Rhodopseudomonas palustris: one gene and its partner. The protein of the gene in region 1 interacts with the protein of each later gene in a pairwise test. Links are inferred from orthologs where the notes say so. Each region holds a gene or a part of one and is shown on either strand. Other genes may lie near its edges.

What was found.
Region 2: the proteins of HZF03_RS19975 (region 1) and HZF03_RS12020 interact in binary tests that used the Escherichia coli proteins (3 or more experiments, as listed by UniProt). The link is inferred for Rhodopseudomonas palustris from one-to-one orthologs.

The regions. Positions count from the first base shown.
Region 1 is NZ_CP058907.1:4,374,367-4,377,541, reverse strand. What follows is about bases 202-3,058. They hold HZF03_RS19975 (2Fe-2S iron-sulfur cluster-binding protein), read left to right. Parts: upstream 202-1,398; coding sequence 1,399-1,719; downstream 1,720-3,058. Other genes in these bases: HZF03_RS19965 (NAD(P)/FAD-dependent oxidoreductase), read left to right, coding at 2,515-3,058; HZF03_RS19970 (acyl-CoA thioesterase), read right to left, coding at 1,898-2,353; HZF03_RS19980 (Hpt domain-containing protein), read left to right, coding at 943-1,302; HZF03_RS19985 (apolipoprotein A-IV repeat region-like domain-containing protein), read right to left, coding at 202-502. In the rest of the region: more of HZF03_RS19985, read right to left, coding at 1-201; more of HZF03_RS19965, read left to right, coding at 3,059-3,175. UniProt on the Escherichia coli protein: Ferredoxin are iron-sulfur proteins that transfer electrons in a wide variety of metabolic reactions. Although the function of this ferredoxin is unknown it is probable that it has a role as a cellular electron transfer protein.
Region 2 is NZ_CP058907.1:2,629,524-2,632,622, forward strand. Bases 86-2,866 are described here. They hold HZF03_RS12020 (HesB/IscA family protein), read left to right. Parts: upstream 86-1,180; coding sequence 1,181-1,552; downstream 1,553-2,866. Other genes in these bases: HZF03_RS12005 (cysteine desulfurase), read left to right, coding at 86-262; HZF03_RS12010 (SUF system Fe-S cluster assembly protein), read left to right, coding at 259-627; HZF03_RS12015 (VOC family protein), read left to right, coding at 635-1,051; goxA (CTQ-dependent glycine oxidase GoxA), read left to right, coding at 1,706-2,866. Outside these bases: more of HZF03_RS12005, read left to right, coding at 1-85; more of goxA, read left to right, coding at 2,867-3,099. UniProt on the Escherichia coli protein: Is able to transfer iron-sulfur clusters to apo-ferredoxin. Multiple cycles of [2Fe2S] cluster formation and transfer are observed, suggesting that IscA acts catalytically.

The DNA of each region.
Region 1 (3,175 bases):
GGCTGGCGAGGAAATAGAACAGCATCACCGGCGCGAAGAACAGCGCAGCGAGACCGGCGAGCGCCAACGTTCCGCCGCTGCCCTGGCCGACCAGCGCCTGCAGGGCGGGCAGGAAGCTGACGGTCAGAATGATGCCGCCGAACACCCAGACGCCGGCGAAAATGGTGGCGAGCGTATAGACGTTACGGGTGGTGCGGCCCTTCTGCAGCGACTGCAGCAACTGGCCGATGGTTTCGCGGTCGTCGTTGGCGGGGCGGCTGGCGAAGCTGCGCTCGGCGGCCGGCTCGAAGCTCGGTGCCGGCGGCGTGATCCGCGGCTCCCCGGCCAGCTCCGTCAGTTCGGAGAAGCTGGGCTCGGGGTTGTCCGAATTTGGCACACTTTCCTTTGGCCCGGCGGCCTGATCGTCACCGGCCGGAGGCGCATCGGGGATATTCAGGGCTTCCTGAATCGCCGACAGCGCGACTTCGGTCGGATCTTTGATCTTCTTAGGATTGTTCGCCATCTTGATTTACGCCCTTGTTACGCATCCGGGGACGTCGGTTCAGTGGAGACCGCAGAAAGGCCCCTCGGTGCTCCCCCAGCACGGCGAAGTTGAACCCCATTCCCACCGCGCTTTTGTCCGCCACTTCCTGAAACATCCTATTGGCTCGATGGCGCGAATGAAATGGTTCGAATTAAGACTTTCTTAATCATCGTTAACGGCATACCCGGCTAAGCCCTTCGGAGGACGGAAAAATCCCACCACGCCGAGCGGTAACGGTGGCATTTTAGCGACATCCTCGCGGCAACTCGGCGATGTTGTGCCAAAACGGTGCGCCTGCACCGGCAAGAATGCGTTAACTAGACTCATGGTTCGCTTCTCGGCCTGGATTGCCGAGATGTGGAAAACCGCAATTCTGTGCCGAGGTGAACGTGCCGATACAGGTCGAACGGATCGAATGGATGCCATCGCCGCCGCTGGTTCCGGACTTCGAGCCGATCGATGACGCTCATCTCTATAAGATGACGCTGGGCGACGCCGCGCTCGAGCGCGAGGTGTTGCTGCTCTTCACCGCCCAGGCTGCGAGCCTGATGGCGCTGCTCGCCTCCTGGCCTGCCGATGCCGCCGCACTCGCGCATACGTTGAAAGGCTCCGCCCGCGCGATCGGCGCTTTCGCCGTGGCGGAAGCCGCCGCGGGTCTCGAAGACGCGCTGCGCCGCGGCGAGGATGCGGCGGAACGGCTCGCCGTATTGGAGGCTGCGGTCGATCATGCCCGGGCCGCGATCGAAGACCGCTTCAAGCCGACTCGTCCAGGCTTTTGAAAGGCGTAACGGCTGGCGGAACGCCGGCCGAGACGCTATAGGACTGGCGCGTCAGCCCATAATTCATAAAACGAGCAAAGCGTCCGACGAGCAATCATGGCCAAGATTAACTTCGTTGATCACACCGGTGAAACCCGCACTGTCGAAGTCGAGGAAGGCGCGACGGTGATGGAAGCGGCGATCCGCAACGCCATCCCCGGCGTTGAAGCAGAGTGCGGCGGTGCCTGCGCCTGCGCGACCTGCCACGTCTATGTCGACGAAGCCTGGCGCGAGAAGGTCGGCGGCCCGTCGCCGATGGAAGAAGACATGCTCGACTTCGGCTACGACGTGCGCCCGAACTCGCGGCTGTCGTGCCAGATCAAAGTCTCGAACGAACTCGACGGGCTGATCGTCACCACCCCCGAACGCCAAGCCTAATTCCGTTATCTGCGATCGGAGACGCGTCGCGCGGTCTGCTGCGCGACGTCTCTCGTATTAGTTTGAGTCTTAGAACTAAGCCTGCCGAGCTCAGCACGGCGGCTACCCGCTTTTTTGGGTCGCTCAGCTGCTATTTTGTCCCGGCTGAGTTCAAAGCTCAGCAGCAGCGCCGCTGGTGTCAATCGTGCTCGATGTTGCGGCGCCACCACGGTCCGAGATTGGTGATAATCTGTTCGGTCAGCGGCGTCGGCTTGCGGCTGGTCTCGTCGACCAGCACTGTCACCGCCCGCGCCGAGGCCACGCAGACGCCCTCGGAAAACACCACCTGATCGAAATGCGTCGACGTGCGCCCCAGCTTGACCAGGCCGAGCCCAAGCTCGATCTTGCCCGGCCAATGCAGTTCGCTGCGAAAGTGAATATCCAGCCGCACCAGCACCCAAGATAGTCCCGGCGGGATCAGTCCGGCGTTCGGATCCTTCATCAGCGTGACCCGGCCGGTCTCGAAATAACTGGCATAAACCGCGTTGTTGACGTGGTTATTTGGGTCGAGGTCGGCGAAGCGGACGTTGTCGGCGAGACGGAAGGGGAAATCAGCGAGCTGTGGCAGCGCGTGGTCACGAGATCGTGCGGTCAAGGGCCATTCTCCGGGCTTTTTAGAACCATTGAACGCAAAACTTGCGCTAGAACAAGATACCAATATCCATTTATGGCTTTTCTCCCCCGTCGGCCTTGGTTAGACAGGCCGCGACCGGACCGCCCGCGTCCGAACATCTTCAACTGACAAAGAAAACAAAGATGACCGAAACGATCAAAACCGATGTGCTGATTGTTGGCGCGGGTCCGTGCGGACTGTTCGCCGTGTTCGAGCTGGGCCTGCTGGACGTCAAAGCGCATCTCGTCGACATTCTCGACAAGGTCGGCGGCCAGTGCGCCGAGCTCTATCCGGAGAAGCCGATCTACGACATTCCCGGCGTCCCGATGGTGACCGGCCATGGCCTCACCGAAGCACTGATGGAGCAGATCAAGCCGTTCAACCCGACTTTCCATCTCAGCGAGATGGTCGAGAATGTCGAGAAGATCGGAGACCCCGGATTCCGCGTCACCACCAACGCCGGCAAGGTGTTCGAATGCACCGTGCTAGTGGTTGCGGCCGGCGGTGGCTCGTTCCTGCCGAAGCGTCCGCCTGTGCCGGGCGTTGAAGCTTACGAAGGCACCTCGGTGCACTACGCCGTGCGCAAGATGGAAGACTTCCGCGGCAAGGACATCCTGATCGTCGGCGGTGGTGACTCCGCGCTCGACTGGACGCTGAACCTCAATCCAATCGCCAAGAGCATGACGCTAGTGCATCGCCGCGATGACTTCCGCGGTGCGCCGCATTCAGTCGAGCAGATGCGCCAGCTCGTCGCCAGCGGCAAGCTCGATCTCAAGATCGGCCAGATTACCGAGCTGCAGGGCG
Region 2 (3,099 bases), 1.7 Mb from region 1 along the record:
CGCGCTGCGCATCATCGGCAGCGCCAAGGGCAAGGGACCGGTGATTTCCTTCGAAATGAAGGGGGCTCACCCGCACGACGTCGCCACCGTGATCGATCGGCAGGGCATCGCGGTCCGTGCCGGCACCCATTGCGTGATGCCGCTGCTGGAGCGGTTCCAAGTCACTGCGACGTGCCGTGCGTCGTTCGGCATGTATAATACCCGTGAGGAAGTGGACCAACTCGTCAGTGCGCTGATCAAGGCGCGGGATCTGTTCGCATGACCGATACGATCGAAGCCAAAGCCAACATGCAGACCGTCTCGGCGCTGCCGCCGGAAGAGACCGAGCGGCTCGGCACCGAGATCGTGGCCGCGCTGAAGACGGTGTTCGACCCGGAAATTCCCGCCGACATTTACGAGCTCGGGCTGATCTACAAAGTCGAGATCAAGGACGACCGCACCGTCGATATCGACATGACGCTGACGACACCGAACTGTCCGGCCGCCGCCGAGTTGCCGACCATGGTCGAGAACGCGGTGGCCAGCGTGCCCGGCGTCGGCGTGGTCAACGTCAACATCGTTTGGGAGCCGCCGTGGACCCCGGAGCGGATGAGCGACGAAGCCCGGCTCGTGCTGAATATGTGGTGAGGACGGATTGGGTCTGCGCCTGAACGGAGTGATCGAGACGGCGCTGTATGTCGACGACCTCGATCGCGCCCGAAGTTTCTACCAGGGCGTTCTGCTGCTGAGTCCGATGACGAGCGACCAGCGGTTTTGTGCTTTCGACGTGGGTGGTCGCAGCGTGCTGCTGCTGTTCAAGCGGGGCAGTACGCTGGAGACGGTCAATTTGCCGGGCGGCACGATCCCGCCGCATGACGGCAACGGACCGATCCACATTGGGCTTTCGGTCGAGCGTGACCAGCTCGGCGAATGGGAAGCGCGCCTGACGGAGCATGGCGTGGCGATCGAAGGACGCACGGAGTGGCCGCGCGGCGGGTCGAGTATCTACTTCCGTGATCCCGATCGCCATCTGCTGGAACTTGTGACGCCGGGTGTCTGGCCGATCCATTAGGCGTGATCGCGCGACGAGGTGGTAACACCTTTCGAAGTGGCAGTTGCGTAACTATCTGAAGGTCCGGCTGGTCGCCGGTGAAGCGGCGAACGTCTCCGGGCAGGCCCGGCAACAGGAGTGGGAAACACCATGGCTACGGCACGTCCTCGGCCTCAAGTGATGCGCCTCACCGACGCGGCGGCGGGCCGCGTCAAGGAACTGATGGTCCGCGCCGACAGCGAGATTCTCGGCCTGCGCGTTGGCATCAAGAACGGCGGTTGCGCCGGGCAGTCCTACACGGTCGAGTACGCGCACGATATCAAGCCGAACGACGAAGTGATCGAAGACAAGGGCGTCAAGATCCTGGTCGATCCGAAGGCGGTGCTGTTCCTGCTCGGCACCGAGATGGATTACAAGGCCGACAGGATGCAGGCGCAGTTCGTGTTCAACAACCCGAACCAGATTTCAGCTTGCGGCTGTGGCGAGTCCGTCGAGCTGAAGCCAGCTTCGATCGACGGCTGATCCCGGCACTTCCACCGATTGCAACATCGCTCCCAACGTGTAGAGCGCGCGGTACGCTACCGCGCGCTATTGTACATCTCCCATTAAGCGGCTTTTAAGGCGCGGCAAGCGAATACCTCTCCAAGCACACAACGACGTGGGGAGGAACAACAGATGAAGCGCCGCGATTTTCTGCTCGGAGCTGCGGCCATCGGATTAGGTGGACCGTTGCTGGCGAAAGCAGCGATCTCGTCGTTGCATGCGCAGCCTGCAGCGCCGAAAGGCGCGAAGATCGCCAAGGTCGCGATCTTTCCGGCGATCGGTTTCTCCCGCGTCGGCAATGCCGAGGACTGGTTCCTGGCGCCGGAAGTGCCCGGCCTGCTCGACGAGCCCGAGGGCGGCTTCAAGGACAAGCAGGGCCGTATCAAGAAACAGGTGCAGCGCTTCCGGCTGTTCGGCTACGACGACCAGGGCCGCGTGGTGCGCGAACTCGATGGCACCGATGGTGTGACCTGGAGCGTCCACGTCGCCAACACCAAGGCGGCCTGGTACGGCTTCGTCAACGCGATGGATCGCGGCGACACCGCGCCCGGCGTGCCCGGCGCGCAACGCAACGCCTTCGTCGCGGCGGACAAGCGCGAAGCGATGCTGTGCATCGATGCCGGCAAGCTGGAGATCTCCGGCGCCTCGACCAACCCCAAGGGCGGCGACGACAAGTATCGGATGAAGGGCCGGTTCTGGCAGACGCTCGACGTCTCGCTCGGCCATCTGCGCACCGACGACAAGGGGCGCCTGCTGGTGTTCGCCGCCGACGGCGTCTCGCGCACGGCACTGCCGCAGAATCCGGTGCGCGACTTCACCAACAATGACGGCTGGCACGACGACTGGGCCGACGGCTGGGTCAAGGCGACCGTCACCGTCGACGGCCAGAAGCTCGATTGCGATCCCGCCTGGGTGGTGTGCTGCGGACCGAAATTCGCGCCGCAGCTCGAGCCGATCGTGACGCTGTACGACGCCGCGCGCGAAGCGATGGTGGCGCTCGGCCAGATGCAGAGCCCGACCGACAAGGTCTCGTTCCGCCGCGATGTGTTGCCGATCCTGCGCCGCGCCGGCGCGATGCAGTGGGTGGCGACTGCGTCGTTCCTCGGCGCGGCCTGGAACGACATCGGCGATCTGTCAAACCCGGCAACGATCGAGACGCTGGCCAAGCCCGGCGCCGATGCCAAGGCCGAGCGCAAGAAGGTGTTCGATGCGTTCCGCAAGCCGGACGGTAGCGACCAGCGCGGCTACGCGATTCCGATCATGCTCGGCGATGGCGTCAACTATCAGGACAGCCCGCACGCCTGGCTGGCGCTGACGCAGACGCAGTATAGCGTGCTTGAACTGTGGGCCGACGGCAAGTTCGAGGCGGACTACGCTGATAAGAGCGCGGACGGGGTTCGCACTCTCGACGATCTGCCGATCGAACTACGCCCCGAGGCGATGACGCGCGCCGCGCTCGATGCCTGCTCGGGCGGTGCGTTCCATCCCGGCGTCGAGATTACCTGGCCGATCCGCCACAAGGAGCT